Regions from separate parts of the Bradyrhizobium sp. CCBAU 051011 genome, predicted to be linked through region 1. Evidence: predicted binding sites of a transcription regulator. Region 1 holds the regulator's gene; the other holds the start of a gene.
What was found. Region 1 encodes PhoB, which activates phosphate uptake and scavenging genes when phosphate is short. Its sites were predicted from a motif close to TGTCATNNANCTGTCAT; they were not measured.
Positions count from the first base shown of each region.

Region 1 (8,842 bases):
AAGAACGAACTCGCGCAGTTCGCGCTGCGCTCGCCGGAAATCATCACCGCGCTGCGCGAGGCGATCGCGACCACCGAGCCGCGCCGGGCGACCTATCTGGACCAGGTGCCGGTCGACCGTTGGATGGAACTGATCATCACGCCGGTGCCGGTCCCCACCCTGTTCGGCGGCACCGAGAAATGCATGCTGCTGACCTTCCACGACCAGACGCCGCTGCGGCGGGTCGAGGAGATGCGCGCCGACTTCGTCGCCAATGCCAGCCATGAATTGCGCACGCCGCTCGCGGCGTTGTCGGGTTTCATCGATACGCTGCAGGGTCCCGCCAAGGACGACGCCAAGGCCCGCGAGCGCTTTCTGTCGATCATGCATACGCAGGCGACGCGGATGGCGCGGCTGATCGACGATCTCCTGTCGCTGTCGCGGGTCGAATTGTCGGCCCATGTCCGGCCCGACGCCTGCGTCGATATCGTGCCGATCATCCGCCAGGTCGCCGACGGGCTGGAGCCGCTGGCGCGCGAGCGGCAGGTTGCGATCGAAATCGATCTGCCCGCATCGGCGACGATCGCGGGCGACCGCGAGGAACTGCTGCGGCTGTTCGAGAACCTGATCGAGAACGCGCTCAAATATGGCGCGTCCGGCGAGCGGGTGGTCGTCTCGCTGAGGCAGGCGACATCTGCTGAGGGTGCGCCGGAACTCCGCGTCATGGTCCGCGATTTCGGCCCCGGCATCGCCCCGGAGCATCTGCCGCGGCTCACTGAACGGTTCTACCGGGTCGATGTCGGCGACAGCCGCGCCCAGGGTGGAACCGGGCTCGGTTTATCCCTGGTGAAACATATTCTTAACCGCCATCGCGGCCGGCTTTTGATCGAAAGCGTGCCCAAGAACGGGGCCACCTTTACCGCCTGTTTTCCCCAGGCGAAAACCCCTGTAGCGCATTGAATCTAAGCGATTTCAATCGCTTAGAACTGTCATCCAACTGTCATCGAACCTTCGTAAAAGCTCTATCGACCGCCCCTAGATGGACGGTGCGTGAGCGCGATCGGGCGCATTGGCGCTTCGCTCACCAGATGGAGACCAACCATGAATTTCATGAAAGCTATCGTCGCTGCCGGCCTGGTCGCCGCTTCGACGTCGGCCTTCGCTGCCGATATCACCGGCGCGGGCGCGACCTTCCCCTTCCCGCTCTATTCGAAGTGGGCTGATGCCTACAAGAAGGAGACCGGCAACGGTCTGAACTATCAGTCGATCGGCTCTGGCGCCGGCATTAAGCAGATCCAGGCCAAGACCGTGACCTTCGGCGCCAGCGATATGCCGCTGAAGCCGGAGCAGCTTGAAAAGGACGGCATGATTCAGTGGCCGCAGGCGATGGGCGCGCTGGTGCCGGTCGTGAACCTCGAGGGCATCAAGCCGGGTGAGTTGGTGTTCTCCGGCGAGCTCCTCGGCGACATCTATCTCGGCAAGATCAAGAAGTGGGACGATCCCGCGATCGCTAAGCTCAATCCTAAGGTCAAGCTGCCCTCCGACGCGATCACGGTGGTGCGCCGTTCGGACGGCTCCGGCACCACGTTCATCTGGACCGACTATCTCTCGAAGACCAATGCCGAGTGGAAGGCGAAGGCCGGTGCCGGTACCGCGGTTGAGTGGCCGACGGGCGTTGGCGCCAAGGGTAACGAAGGCGTCGCCGGCAATGTCAGTCAGACCAAGAACTCGATTGGCTATGTCGAGTACGCCTATGCCAAGCAGAACAAGCTGACCTACGGTGCTGTCATCAACAAGGCCGGCAAGACCGTGCAGCCGACGATTGGCGCATTCCAGGCCGCGGCCGCCAATGCCGATTGGGCCGGCGCCAAGAACTACTTCGTCATCCTGACCGACCAGCCCGGCGATGCGTCGTGGCCGATCACCGGCGCGACCTTCATCCTGATGCACAAGGATGCGACCGACAAGGCGGCGTCCCAGGAGGCCATCAAGTTCTTCAAATGGGCGTTTGAGAAGGGCGACAAGATGGCCGAAGAGCTCGACTACATCCCGATGCCGGACTCGGTGGTCAAGCAGATCGAAAAGACCTGGTCGTCCGAGATCAAGAGCTGATCGGTCCAGCACTTCGCTACACGATCGCTCAACCCGGGATGCCCCGGGTTGAGCACCCCTCTCGGGACAGGAGAGGCAAGAACAAAGCGCGAGCCGAAAAAGCCGTGCACCGAAGTCCGGGTCATTGGGCTATAAGTACAGGGGATTGGCGTGGCAGAAATGACGGTTGATAGCGACGTAATGGATGCTGCTGGGCCCTATGATCGCGCGAGGGCTCTCAGCGCGTTCAAGCTCGGCGACGTCACCTTCTACTGGATCACGCGCGCCTGCGCGATCTCGGTTCTGCTCATCCTCGGCGGCATCATCATTTCGCTCATTGTTGGCGCCTGGCCCGCCATCCGTGAATATGGCGCAGCCTTCCTGTGGACGCAACGCTGGGCGCCCTCGGCCGATCCGCCGGTGTTGGGCGCGCTCGGCCCGATCTATGGCACGCTGATCACCTCCGTGATCGCGATGATGATCGCCATTCCCGTCGGCCTCGGCATCGCGATTTTCCTCACCGAGATCTGTCCGATCTGGCTGCGCCGTCCGATCGGACTTGCCATCGAACTGCTGGCCGGCATTCCCTCCATCATCTACGGCATGTGGGGTTTCTTCGTGCTGGGCCCGTTCCTGGCCAACACCTTCCAGCCGTTGATGATCAGCGTGTTCGACGGCGTTCCCGTGCTGGGGACGATCTTCGCTGGTCCGCCGTCCTATCTCAGCTTGTTCAACGCGTCATTGATTCTGGCGATCATGGTATTGCCCTTCATCACCGCGATCTCGGTCGACGTCTTCAAGACGGTCCCGCCGGTGCTCAAAGAGGCCGCCTACGGGGTGGGGTGTACCAACTGGGAAGTCGTTCGCAACGTGGTGATCCCCTACACCCGAGTCGGAGTGATCGGTGGCATCATGCTGGCGCTCGGCCGCGCGCTCGGCGAGACCATGGCGGTGACCTTCATCATCGGCAATTCGTTCAAGATCCAGTCCTCGATCTTCGCGCCGGGCACCACGATATCCGCCGCCATCGCTTCCGAATTCGCCGAGAGCGACGGGCTACATCAATCCGGCCTGATCCTGCTTGGCTTGCTGCTGTTCGTGCTGACGTTCTTCGTTCTTGCTGCCGCAAGGCTGATGCTGATGCGGCTGGAAAAGAAAGCGGGGAACTGAGATCATGAATCCGATTTACGTATCCCGCCGCCGCAACAACATCATCGTCAAGTTCCTTTGCCTGGGCGCCGCGTTGTTCGGCGTGACCTGGCTGGCGCTGATCCTGTTCACGCTGTTCTACAACGGCGTCACCGGGCTCAATCTCGCCGTCTTCACCCAGGATACGCCGCCGCCGGGTTCGACCGATGGCGGCTTGCGCAACGCCATCATCGGCTCGATCATGATGACCGTGATCGGGGTCGGCATCGGCGCGCCGCTCGGCCTGTTCGCAGGTACGTATCTCGCCGAATACGGCAAGCACGACAAGCTCACCTCGGTGATCCGCTTCATCAACGACATCCTGCTGAGCGCGCCGTCGATCATCATCGGCCTGTTCATCTACGGCGCCATCGTGGTGCCGATGGGCGGCTTCTCGGCCTTCGCCGGCTGTCTGGCGCTCGCCGTGATCGTGATCCCGGTGGTGGTCCGCACCACCGAGGACATGCTCGGCCTGGTGCCCAATCCCTTGCGCGAGGCGGCGTCCGCGCTCGGCATGCCGCGCTCGCTGGTGATCCGGCGGATCGCCTACCGCGCCGCGCGCGCCGGCCTGATCACCGGCGTCCTGCTGGCCACCGCCCGCGTCGCCGGCGAAACCGCGCCGCTGCTGTTCACCGCGCTGTCCAACCAGTTCTTCAGCCTGGATATGACCAAGACGATGGCGAACCTGCCGGTCACCATCAACAACTTCGTCCAGAGCCCCTATGCCTACTGGAAGCAGCTCGCCTGGGCCGGGGCCCTGCTGATCACGCTCACCGTACTTGCCCTGAATATTGGCGCGCGCATTCTTGGCGCCGAGAGGACATCCAAATGACCGATCTCTCCGTATCCGTGAGTTCCGCGAGCGGGCCCGTTCCGCAGGTAGCGCTGCCCGAGGCCGCGCCGAAGGTGACCGCCCGCGGCCTGAACTTCTACTATGGCGAACATCACGCGCTGAAGAACATCAACCTGACGCTCGGCACCCACCGCGTCACCGCCTTCATCGGCCCATCCGGCTGCGGCAAGTCCACGCTGCTGCGGATCTTCAACCGGATGTACGACCTTTATCCCGGCCAGAAGGCGACCGGTCAGCTGATGCTCGACCAGACCAACATCCTTGACCCCAAGCTCGACCTCAATTTGCTGCGGGCCCGCGTCGGCATGGTGTTCCAGAAGCCGACGCCGTTCCCGATGACGATCTACGAAAACATCGCCTTCGGCATCCGCCTCTATGAGAAGATCTCGAAGTCGGAAATGGACGGCCGGGTCGAGAAGGCGCTGCGCGGCGGCGCGCTGTGGAACGAGGTCAAGGACAAGCTGAACGCCTCCGGCCTCTCGCTGTCCGGCGGCCAGCAGCAGCGGCTCTGCATCGCCCGCACGGTCGCTGTCAGGCCCGAGGTAATCCTGTTTGACGAACCCTGTTCGGCGCTCGACCCGATCTCGACCGCCAAGATCGAGGAACTGATTCAGGAACTGGCGGAGGACTACACCATCGCCATCGTCACCCATAATATGCAGCAGGCGGCGCGCGTCTCCGACAAGACCGCCTTCATGTATCTCGGCGAGCTGATCGAATTCGACGACACCAACAAGATCTTCACTTCGCCGAGCGACCGACGCACCCAGGATTACATCACCGGCCGGTTCGGCTGAGGAGACAAGACATGGCTTCCGAGCACACCGCCAAGGCGTTCGACAGCGACCTTCAGGAACTCACCCGCCTGGTCGCGGAGATGGGCGGCCTGGCCGAACGCATGATCACCGAATCTGTCGACGCGCTGGTCCGCCGCGACGTCGCACTCGGCAAGCGCGTCGTCGCAACCGATGTCGAGATCGACCGCCTGCAGCATTTGATCGAGGAGCGAGCGGTATTGACCATCGCCCGCCGCCAGCCGATGGCGATCGACTTGCGCGAAATCGTCGGCGCCATGCGCGTCGCCACCGATCTGGAGCGGATCGGCGATCTCGCCAAGAACATGGGCAAGCGGGTCGCGGCCCTGGAGAACGATTTCCAGCCGCTGAAGCTGATGCGCGGCCTCGAACACATGACCGATCTGGTGCAAACGCAGGTCAAGTCGGTGCTGGACGCCTATGCCGCGCACGACCTGCCGGCGGCAATGGCGGTCTGGAAAGGCGACGAGGAAGTCGACGCCATCTGCACCTCGCTGTTCCGCGAACTTCTCACCTACATGATGGAAGACCCGCGCAACATCTCGTTCTGCATTCATTTGATGTTCTGCGCCAAGAATATTGAGCGGATCGGCGACCACGCGACCAACATCGCCGAAACCGTGTTCTACATGATCGAGGGACAGCAGATGCTCGACAAGCGCCCGAAGGGCGACATGACGACGTTTGCTACGACCGTGCCGAATAGTTGACGTAGCGTTTTCGAGCGAAGTGGAGGCCGGTTCGCGTGAAGAAAACGCGTCAGACAGAAGAGGCAAGAAAAGGATGAGCGCACGCATTATGGTGGTCGAGGACGAGGAAGCGCTGACCACGCTGTTGCGCTACAACCTCGACGCTGAAGGCTATGAGGTCGAGACCGTAGGCCGCGGCGACGACGCCGATACGCGGCTGAAGGAGCGCGTGCCCGACCTCGTCGTGCTCGACTGGATGCTGCCGGGCCTCTCCGGCATCGAGCTGTGCCGCCGCCTGCGCGCTCGCCCCGAAACCAAGCAACTACCGATCATCATGCTGACCGCGCGCGGCGAGGAGAGCGAGCGGGTGCGGGGGCTTGCGACCGGTGCCGACGACTACATCGTCAAGCCGTTCTCGGTGCCGGAACTCCTGGCGCGGGTGAAAGGCCTGTTGCGTCGGGCAAGCCCGGAGCGGCTCGCTACCGTGCTGACCTATGGCGACATCGAACTCGACCGCGAGAAACGCCGCGTCGCGCGCTCCGGCCGCCAGATCGACCTCGGCCCGACCGAATATCGCCTGCTGGAATTTTTCCTCGAACATCCCGGCCGCGTGTTCAGCCGCGAGCAATTGCTCGACAGCGTCTGGGGCCGCGACATCTATATCGACGAACGCACCGTCGACGTCCACATCGGCCGCCTGCGCAAGCTGCTCAACCCCGGCCGCGAGCAGGACCCGATCCGTACCGTGCGCGGCGCCGGTTATGCGCTGGATGACCGGTTTGCCAAGGTGGAGCCGTAAGGCTTCGCTATCATCCGCGCAAACTCCACCGTCGTCCCCGGCAAAGCGGCAGCTCTCTCATCGTCATTGCGAGCGAAGCGAAGCGAAGCAATCCATAGTGCCACGCGGCAAGTATGGATTGCTTCGTCGCTTTCGTTCCCTTGCGCAAAAGCTTCGGCGTTTGTCGCTGGCAATGACGGTGGTTGCCGCATCGGCGATCCGGGTGAGGGGGCACAGGTCTATCGATAGACCACAATCGCGGACAGAGTCCCTCACCCCAACCCTCTCAGCGCGAGCTTCGCTCGTCGTGGCCCCGCAAGAGCGGGGCGAGGGAGCGCACCTTGCGCGGAGCGCTTACGTCTCGCGCAAATGAGCGCGCCTTACCTCGTCTGCTTCGGCTGCTGCCGCCGCCGATCGGCGGCCGGTTGATACGCCACGCGCGAGTGATGCGCGCAGTAGGGCAGGCCGCTGAGCGCCTTGCCGCCGCAGAAGAAGAATTCCGGGCTCGAAGGATCGCCGACCGGCCAGTGGCAGGTCGCCTCGTTCAGTTCGAGCAGCGACAGCCGCTGGCTCATCGGCACTACATTGTCGAAGGCGACCGGATCGGCCTCGATCTCCACCTCGAAAGCGTGCGCCAGCGCGGTGTTGCCGCGCGAGACCGGGCGCGACACCCGCATCATCTGCTGGGCGGCGGGGCGTGCCTTGCGCTGCCGCGGAGCGGCCGAGGAGGGACTCTTGGCTCGGCCGGACAGGCCCAGCCGGTGCACTTTGCCGATTACGGCGTTTCGCGTCACATTTCCGAGTTCCGCGGCAATCTGGCTCGCGGACAATCCGGCTTCCCAGAGCTTCTTCAGCTGCTCGACGCGATCGTCGGACCAGGTCAAAACCGTCATCGTAATCTTCCCTTCGCATCGCGCCGGCCAATCGAGGGCAGCGCGGGCGATGTCATTCGTCTCAAAAATCCCTGCGGTCAGAATCCCTTAGCCCTCGCCGGGCGCGTTAACCGCGCCCGAACGTTTACGCCTGCACAAATGGACTCTTAGGGATCAGAACTGCCGCACGAGATGTCGTACCCGACAGCCCAAACGCTACAATATGGCGTGACTCGGGCGCAAGAGTCCGCGCCCCAACGTCCACATCTTCTGACATCTAGGCGTTTCACTGCGTGTTTTCCACCACACCGCAATCCTACGGATTTTGGCATCTTGCACTGCAGGAAAGGCCGTTCCGTGGCGTGTTGACAGCGCTCCCGGCCGACATAGAATACCTCTCACGTGCCGCCCTTAAGAGGCGGCACGTTTCGTTTTCGCCAGACCGGCTGCTGCCGCGTTCGCGCCACTGCCTGCGTGTCCCCGGCCGGTCAACCTTCAGTGCAAACCTTTTGTGATTGCCATGACCAATAGCGCCACGTCGCATCTGCTTCCCGTCTTCGCCAGGGTCGATCTCGGCTTCGAAAGCGGCGAGGGCTGCTGGCTGACCGCAACCAATGGCGAGCGCTATCTCGATTTCACCTCGGGCGTCGCGGTGAATGCGCTGGGTCACTGCCATCCGCATCTGATCAAGGCGCTGCAGGAACAGGCGACGAAACTCTGGCACATGTCGAACCTGTTCAAGTCGCCCGATGGCGAGAAGCTGGCCGCGCGGCTGTGCGAGCAGAGCTTTGCCGACCTGGTGTTTTTCTGCAATTCGGGCGCCGAGGCGATGGAAGGCGTGATCAAGGTCGTGCGCCGCTATCAATTCTCCAAGGGCCATCCCGAGCGCTATCGCCTCGTCACCTTCGAGGGCGCCTTCCACGGCCGCACGCTGGGCACGCTCGCGGCCACCGGCTCCGCCAAATATCTCGAAGGCTTTGGCCCGCCCATGGACGGTTTTGACCAGGTGCCGCATGGCGATTTGGAAGCCGTGAAGAAGGCGATCGGTCCCAACACCGCGGGCATCCTGATCGAGCCGGTGCAGGGCGAAGGCGGCGTGCGCTCGGCGCCGCAATCCTTCTTCAAGGCGCTGCGCCAGCTCTGCGACGAGAAGGGCCTGTTGCTCGCGTTCGACGAGGTGCAGACCGGCATGGGCCGCACCGGCGATCTGTTTGCCTACAAGCGCGTCGGCGTCACGCCGGATGTGATGTCGCTGGCGAAAGCGCTCGGCGGCGGTTTTCCGATCGGTGCGGTGCTGGCGACGGCGGAGGCCGCGAGCGGCATGACGCCCGGCTCGCACGGCTCGACCTTCGGCGGCAATCCGCTGGCGATTTCAGCCGCCAACGCCGTGCTCGACGTGATGCTGAAGCCCGGCTTCTTCGATCATGTGCAGAAAATGTCGCTGCTGTTGAAACAGAAACTCGCCTCGGTGGTCGATCGCTATCCTGCCGTGCTCTCGGAAGTGCGCGGCGAGGGACTTCTGGTCGGCGTCAAGGCCGTGGTGCCCTCGGGCGATCTCGTCAATGCGTTGCGTGACC
Region 1 is NZ_CP022222.1:1,698,672-1,707,513, reverse strand. Features, by position in the region: gene ACH79_RS08200 (ATP-binding protein) at 1-939, shown strand, start outside; gene pstS (phosphate ABC transporter substrate-binding protein PstS) at 1,081-2,091, shown strand; gene pstC (phosphate ABC transporter permease subunit PstC) at 2,251-3,240, shown strand; gene pstA (phosphate ABC transporter permease PstA) at 3,245-4,090, shown strand; gene pstB (phosphate ABC transporter ATP-binding protein PstB) at 4,087-4,908, shown strand; gene phoU (phosphate signaling complex protein PhoU) at 4,920-5,636, shown strand; gene phoB (phosphate regulon transcriptional regulator PhoB) at 5,710-6,414, shown strand; gene ACH79_RS08165 (GcrA family cell cycle regulator) at 6,774-7,286, opposite strand; gene ACH79_RS08160 (aspartate aminotransferase family protein) at 7,786-8,842, shown strand, end outside.

Region 2 (7,441 bases), 1.1 Mb from region 1:
GGCGAGCTGCCCTGTCATGCCAGTATTCTCGGAAATGTTCGCATGGACCAGATATGGGGATTGAGCCGCCCCCATAAAAGAACGGACTCCGTGGTTCTGAACCGCAATCGCGCGCGGTGGATTGCTTCTTTTTCCTGTCAGCGTGAGGAACTTTGCCGATTCCGGCAGATTGTCGATTGAGAAATGGAGGCAGGGCATACGGAGGAAACCATGCACGGTCTCATCTATCTCGTCGGCCTCATTGTCGTGATCCTGGCGATTCTGTCGTTCTTCGGCCTTCGCTAGCGCCATGGAGAAACCGATGGAAAACGTCACGCCCGCGGCGCGCACCGACATCGCGCCGCGATTCCTGCAGTGGTCGCCGATTGTGCTGGGGGCGTTCGCGGCGACGGCGCTCTCGTCGGTGCTGCTGACGTTCGCCGTCACCATTGGCCTCGGCGTCACGTCGACGGCGCCAACGTGGCGCGATGCTTCTGCAGCACTGGCAATCCTGTCCGGGCTTTACCTGATCATTCAGGCCGTGCTCAGCTTCGGCCTCGGCGGCTACATCGCTGGACATAGCCGTGTCCCGGTCGGCGCGGCCACGGTGGAGGAAACCGAGCACGTCGACGGCGCGCATGGCCTCGGCTCCTGGGCGCTCGCTGTCGTCATGGGCGCCATTCTCGCCGCCCTGATCGGCGCGGCCACGATCAGCCGGACGCCCTCGATGCGCACCTCCGCGCAGGCGAGCGCGGCCGAACCGCTGTTGAGCTATGAGCTGGACCGGCTGTTTCGCGCCGGCCGTCGCGCGCCCAATACCGATCTCAGCGCCGAGCGCGCCGAAGCCGGCCGCATCCTGCTCACCACCTCGAGCCACAGCGGCTTGAGCGCCGACGACCGTACCTATCTCATTCAGCAGGTTGGCGCGCTGACTGGGCTTTCTGCACCCGATGCGGAAAAGCGGGTCGATAGCGTGATCGCCAACGCCAAGACGGCGATCGCGAGGTCGCGGCGCAGCACCATCATCCTCGCCTTCTCGGTAGCGACCGCGATATTGCTCGGTGCTGTCGCGGCCTGGGCGGCCGCCTGCGCCGGCGGGCGGCACCGGGATGGTGCGCCACTGCCGGAATGGATCGAGCGGTCGAATGCGCTCAGCCGGCGAAGGACAGTGCTGCCGTAGCGCAGAACGGGTTGTCTCCCTCTCCCCGTTCCTCACGGGGAGAGGGAGTGAGGCGGCGACGGCGCTCACTTCGCCTTCAGGAACTCCGCCACTTCCAGCAGCACGAACTCGTTGTCGTCGGCCTTGTTGGGATCGCGGCTGGAGGAGAACGGCAGATTGTTGTCGTTGCCGACGATGATATGCGTCTCGTCGACGCGATCGACGTTCTCGATGGTGAAGAACGGGAACGTCAGCACGCCGTCATTGAGCGGCTTGCGTGCCTTCTTGTCGGGATCCCGGATCTTCATCAGGTCGACATAAGCGATCTTGCGCACCGGCTTGCCGACATTGGCGTCGGAAAGCTCGACCTTGTAGACGCGCTTGAATTTGGCGAGATCGGGAAAGCAGTTCTCGCCGCGCTGGCCGGCCGGGCAGGCCTTGTCGGCGGTGCCTTCGCCATTGTCGCGCTCGATAATCAGGCCGCTTGACGCGTCGATCATGTTGAAGTCGCCGATGGCGTTGCCGTTCTGCTCGAACACATATTGCCAAAAGCGGCCGGTGAATTTTTCCGCCGCGACGTCGAATTCGAGAATACGTGCGGCTTCCTTGCCATCGATCTTTTCGACGTCCTTTTTCTCGGCGTCCCACAGCGGGCCTTCGAGCAGGCCATAGAGGAATTTGCCGTCCTTCGAAGCGGCAAAACCTTCATAGCCCTTGGAGCGGCGCAGGTTGACCGTGGTGTAGCTCGCGCCAGGCGCCGCCGGCGACTGCACCGACCAGTGATCCGGCGAGCGCACCGGCTTGCCGTCGGCGGTGGTCTCGAACACCGCCAGGATCTTGCCGGTCTTGTCGGCCTTCAGCACGTAGGGGCCGAACTCGTCGCCGATCCAGAAGGTGTCGCCGACGATCTGAAAGCCTTCGGTGTCGAAATCGGCGCCGGTGAGGTAACGCTTGGCGGTGTCCTCATGCAGGATGCGGAACGGCACCTTCTTGTCGGGATCGTGCAGGAAGATGGTTTCCTGCCGCTCGATCTTGCCGCTGGCCCAGTCGATCTTGTGGCGGTTGAGATAGAGCATCGAGTCGGCCGAGTTGTAGCGCGAGCCCATGCCGTTGTCGGTGAGCACCCAGAACGAGCCGTCTGCCAGCACCTTGATGCCGGAGTGGCCCTGCAGCGGCTGGCCCTTGAACGGCAGCGAGACGCCGGTCGGCCGCTCATAGGACTTGCCCATCACGGTGCCGGCAGCATCGACGCGCTTGCCGGTGGTGTATTTGCCCGCGGTCTTGAGATCGTCGGGCGCATCGGTAGGTGCGTCGATGAAGGATTGGGCCGGCAGCACGGTGTGCCCCTTCAGCGTGGCAGGAAATTCGCCTTCGCCTTGCGCGAATGCAGCACTGGCCAGAAAGACTGATGCGACGGAGCAGAGCAATGACACGCGCATGGCGGATCTCCTTGTGATGACGATGCGCCGTGTCTTGCGGAGCGGCTGTAACAGCCGGCTGACAGTTTTATGAACAGCGTGTGACGCTGTTGGATAAGGCTGCGGCGTTATGCCGTCGTCACGGCGATGCCGCCGGCCGCATCGTCTGCGGCAGCAGGAACGGCACGCCCTGATCGGTATAGTCGATCGTGACGTCCACCTCAAAAATCCGGCGGATGGTCTCGGCTGTGATTGCTTCACTGCGGCCGCCGTCGACGGCGAGCCGGCCGCGATGCAGCAGCACGATCCGGTCGGCGAAGCGCATGGCGAGATTGAGATCATGCAGCACGGCGATGACCGCCGTGCCATTCTGCGCTCGCCGCCGCGCTGTTTCCACCAGATCGACCTGGTGGCGCATGTCGAGGCTGGAGGTCGGCTCATCCAGCAAGAGAAGGCCAGGGCCATGCTTTGCCTCGCCGCTGGCGAGTTGCACCAGGACGCGGGCAAAATGCGCGCGCTGCTGCTCGCCGCCGGAAAGCGTCGGCAATTGCCGCTGGCTGAAATGCGCTAGCCCGACCTCGCCGAGCGCCGCGTCGACCAATGGCTGGGCGGTGGCGCGGCCGGCATCGCCCGCGCCCATATGGACGATTTCCTCGACCGTGAACGGGAAAGTGACGTTGACGTGCTGCGACAACATCGCGCGGTGAAACGCGAGAAGGCGCGGCGGATAGAGGCGGATGTCGCGCTGCTTCAGCCTGACCTTTCCGCGCGTCGGGCAGAGGTCGCCGGACAGCATCCGGAGCAGCGTCGATTTGCCGGCGCCGTTGGGGCCGACGATGGCAACCATCTCGCCCGCCTTGATGCAAAGGTCGATACCGTCGACCAGCGTGGCGCCACCGACCACCATCGAGACCGACTGCGCTTCGAGAAGGGCGGTCACAGCGAAACAAGTCCGCGCTGACGCAGCAGCATTCCTAAGAAGAACGGCGCGCCGACCGCCGCGGTGAGGATACCGATCGGCATTTCCGCGGGCGCCACGATGGTGCGGGCCATCGTATCCGCGCCGACCAGCAGCACCGCGCCAAGCAGCATCGAAGCTGGCAGCAGCAGGCGGTGCGCGGGCCCGATGACGAGCCGCAGCAGATGCGGCACCACGATGCCGACAAAGCCGATGACGCCGCAGACGGAGACGGCAACGCCGGTCATCGCCGACACCAGCACGATCGAGATCCGCTTCAGGCGCTCGACGTCGACGCCGCTGTGAAACGCTTCGGCCTCGCCGAGCACCAGCACGTCGAGCCCGCGCGCGATCCAGAAGCAGGCAATGGCCGCACACCCCAGCACCGGCGCCAGCGTGGCGGCCTTGGGCCAGGTCGCCCCGCTCAGCGACCCCAGCATCCAGAAGGTGATATCGCGCAACTGGCGATCGTCGGCGATGAATACCAGAAGCCCGATGCCCGCATTGGCGGTGGCAGCAATCGCGATGCCTGCCAGCAGGAAAATCGCGATCGACGTCCGTCCCGAGCGGCTGGCGATCGAATAGAGGATGATTGTCGTCGCCAGCGAACCCACAAACGCCGCGATCGGCAGCAGTTGATGCTGCATGAAGCGCAGGCTCTGCCCCATCTGGCTGTCGGTGAACACGATCGCCGCCGCTGCCGCCAGTGCGCCGCCGGAGGAAACGCCGACCAGCGCGGGATCGGCGAGCGGGTTTCGAAACAGCCCTTGCATGATCGCACCGGATGCCGCGAGCAGCGCGCCGATCATCGCCGCCGCGGCGATCCGCGGAATCCGGATCGACCACACGACAAGCTGGTCGCGCGCCAGCGTTGGCGCCGGCGCGGCGTCCGTCCACAGGCCGAGTGAGGCGGGCAGTCGCGCCAGCGGAATTCCGGCAGCGCCCATGGTGAGCGCGATCAGTGCCGTGCCGACGAGCGCAACGAGCAGACACACGATGGTAAGGGAGGCGGGAGGGCGAAACGCATATCCGACGCGCCGCCCCGTGCTGGCTCCGGCTAACACCGTCATGACCGGCAGTTGGCCGTCAGCGCCGCCGGCGCAAACTTCTCCGCCTGCGGCGCCAGTGCCGGATAGAGCTTGATCGAGAGATCGCGCGCGGCAGCCGCCGTGCGCGGCCCGAAGCCGAGCAGATAGAGGCCTTCCATCGAGATGAAGGCCTTGTTGGCCGCAGCCGGGGTCAGCGCAAAGCCCGGATGGACGTATACGGCTTCGGCGTTCAGCGAGTCCTTGCCGCGCTGGATCGAGAGAACGACGTCCGGCTTGGCTGCGACGATCGCCTCGTCGTTGATGGGCTTGTAGCCCTCATAGCCGTCGATGGCGTTCACGCCGCCGGCAAGCGCGATGATCTCGTTCGCCGCGGTGTTTTTGCCGGCGGCCATGGCGCGACCGTTCAAAAGCGACATCACGAACATCACGCGCACGGGCTTCGTCACCTTGGCGCGCAGCTCGCGCAATTGCGCCAGGTCGCCGGAGACGGCTGCGGTTAGGCATTCGGCCTGCTTGTCCGCGCCCATGGCGTGGCCGACCAGTTTGATCTTCTCGATCAGGCCCTGTTCGGAGAAGGTCTCGGGCACCAGCACCAGCGGCACCTTGGCGGCGTCCAGCACATCCATGGTTTCCTTCGGCCCGGACCCCTGTACGGCAAGCACCAGCGAAGGATTAAGACCGAGCACGCCCTCGGCGGAAAGCTGGCGCATGTAGCCGACATTCGGCTTGTCGCGCAGCGCCGCGGCCGGATAGAGGCTGGTCGAGTCGACGCCGGCGAGACGGTCCTCGAAACCGAGCGCATAGAGAATTTCGGTGATTGCGCCGCCGATCGAGACGATCCGCCCGGAGTCGCCGATGGTGACGTCGCGGTCGCGGGCATCATGCACGGTGATGCCGGCAGCGAGCGCCACGCCGCCGAGCAGGAAGCAGCCCGCCGCAGCCGACACCGCGAGTGTGCGACAAATTGTCATTTCGGGTTTACCTGGTCGGTCACTTGGTCAGGATCAGCTTGTTCTGCGACGTCAGCCGCAGGCGATAGTTCTCCGCACCATGTGCGATGATGATCTCGCGCTCGGCGGCGAACAGCTCGCGGCTATCGATCCGGTTGCCGTTGACAACGAGAGTTCTCGTCGCGGCAGCGGCATTTGCCGATTGTGTTCGGGCTTCTCCGAGCTTGCTTCCCCCTGCTGTCGACATTTCGCGTTTGGTGCCCCGAAAAATTCAATCGATCTAAGCTTGTACAGTTGGGCGGGGCTGCAATCCAACCGCTGCACTTTACAATCGATATAAAGTGCCCGGTGGCATTATTGACCGTTCCCGCAACGCGGCGTAACCAAGATGAATGCGATACGTGCGGGGGTGCCCGGTCGCGAAAATTGGTAGCCAGCAAGCAGCCGCGCATCACCGCGACGCCCGCCAGCCAGATCCAAGAGACAAATAACAGGTTGGGGCAGTATGGCTTTCGGGGCTAGGCATTCGCGCGCCTTGGTTTTGGGCGCGTCGGCATTTTCGTTTGCGTTGTTATCAACAACCTCGGCGTTCACTCAGGTGCTCGAAGCGGAGACGGTCGCGCGCGGCTCCGAGCAGAAGAAGCAGGCGAAACGCAAACCGGCGAAACCCTTGCAGGGCCAGCAGGTGGCGGCGCCCGTGATGAACGCGCGCGCGCAGATTGGGACCGGGCCGGTGCAATCGCTCGATACCCTCACGATCGTGGCGTCGAAGACGGAGGAGCGTGCGATCGACGCGCTGGCGCCGGTCAGCGTGGTGACGCTGGAGCAGATCCAGGGCCTGCAGCCGAACCGTCTGTCCGATATCTTCTACAACGTACCAGGTGTTTCGTTCCAGGAGCGCGGCGACGATCCTTCGACCGTCATCAATATCCGCGGCCTGCAGGATTTCGGCCGCGTCGCGGTCGTCGTCGACGGCGCGCGGCAGAACTATCAGCGCACCGGCCACAATGCCAACGGCTCGTTCTTCCTTGAGCCCGAGCTGGTCGGCGGCGTCGATATCGTGCGCGGGCCGACCGCGAACATCTACGGCTCCGGCGCGATCGGCGGCGTGGTCTCGTTCCGCACCAAGGACATCGACGACGTCGTGCGCCCGGGTGAGCGCTGGGGTGTCGACATGACCGGCTCCGGCGGTACCAACGATGCTCGCGGCCTCGGCTCGATCTTCGGCGGCGTCCGTGCCACTCCCGATGTCGATGTGTTCGGCGGCGCGGTGTACCGCACCCAGGGCAACTACAAGGACGGCAACGGCACCGAGATCGGTAATTCCGGCAACGAACTCGCGGCCGGCCTGATGAAGGTCACCGTTCGCCCCGCTGACGGCCACGAGATCAAGCTCGGCGGCATCTTCCAAGATTACCAATACAGCATCGGCCAGTTCAATCGCGGGCCGGTGCTGACCCCGGCGCAGCGCGCGCTGTTCCAGGGCTCGTCGGTCTATGCCTCCGATGTCAAGAACTACACGGGAACGCTGACCTGGAAGTACAGCAAGCCCAGCGACAATCTATGGGACTGGAATATGTCGCTGTACGGCAATCGTACCGACAACGACCAGGTCAAGACCTATCATAACAGCACCGCCGGTACGGTCTTTTGTGGCGGCACGTTCGGCAACAACATCTCGGGCTGCGTCGGCGACAGGCGGGGGTACGTGCTCGATACGCTCGGGATCGACGTCAACAATACGACGAGGTTCAACGTCGGCGATTGGCGCAACGCGGTCACGTTCGGCGTCGATGCTTTTCAGGATGACGTGAGCACCTTCGATCGCCGCGGCAACTCCAACATCACCACCCCCAGTGGCCTGCGCACCGTTTCCGGCGGTTTCGCGCAGTTGAAGCAGAATTATTCGACCTGGTTCGAGGCCGTCA
Region 2 is NZ_CP022222.1:554,309-561,749, reverse strand. Features, by position in the region: gene ACH79_RS02705 (alpha-ketoglutarate-dependent dioxygenase AlkB) at 1-18, opposite strand, end outside; gene ACH79_RS02700 (hypothetical protein) at 302-1,159, shown strand; gene ACH79_RS02695 (esterase-like activity of phytase family protein) at 1,225-2,577, opposite strand; gene ACH79_RS02690 (heme ABC transporter ATP-binding protein) at 2,696-3,496, opposite strand; gene ACH79_RS02685 (iron ABC transporter permease) at 3,493-4,584, opposite strand; gene ACH79_RS02680 (hemin ABC transporter substrate-binding protein) at 4,581-5,534, opposite strand; gene ACH79_RS02675 (hemin uptake protein HemP) at 5,554-5,760, opposite strand; gene ACH79_RS02670 (TonB-dependent hemoglobin/transferrin/lactoferrin family receptor) at 6,019-7,441, shown strand, end outside.
Region 2: the regulator PhoB is predicted to act here: its motif matches at 2,625-2,641, upstream of ACH79_RS02695 (esterase-like activity of phytase family protein).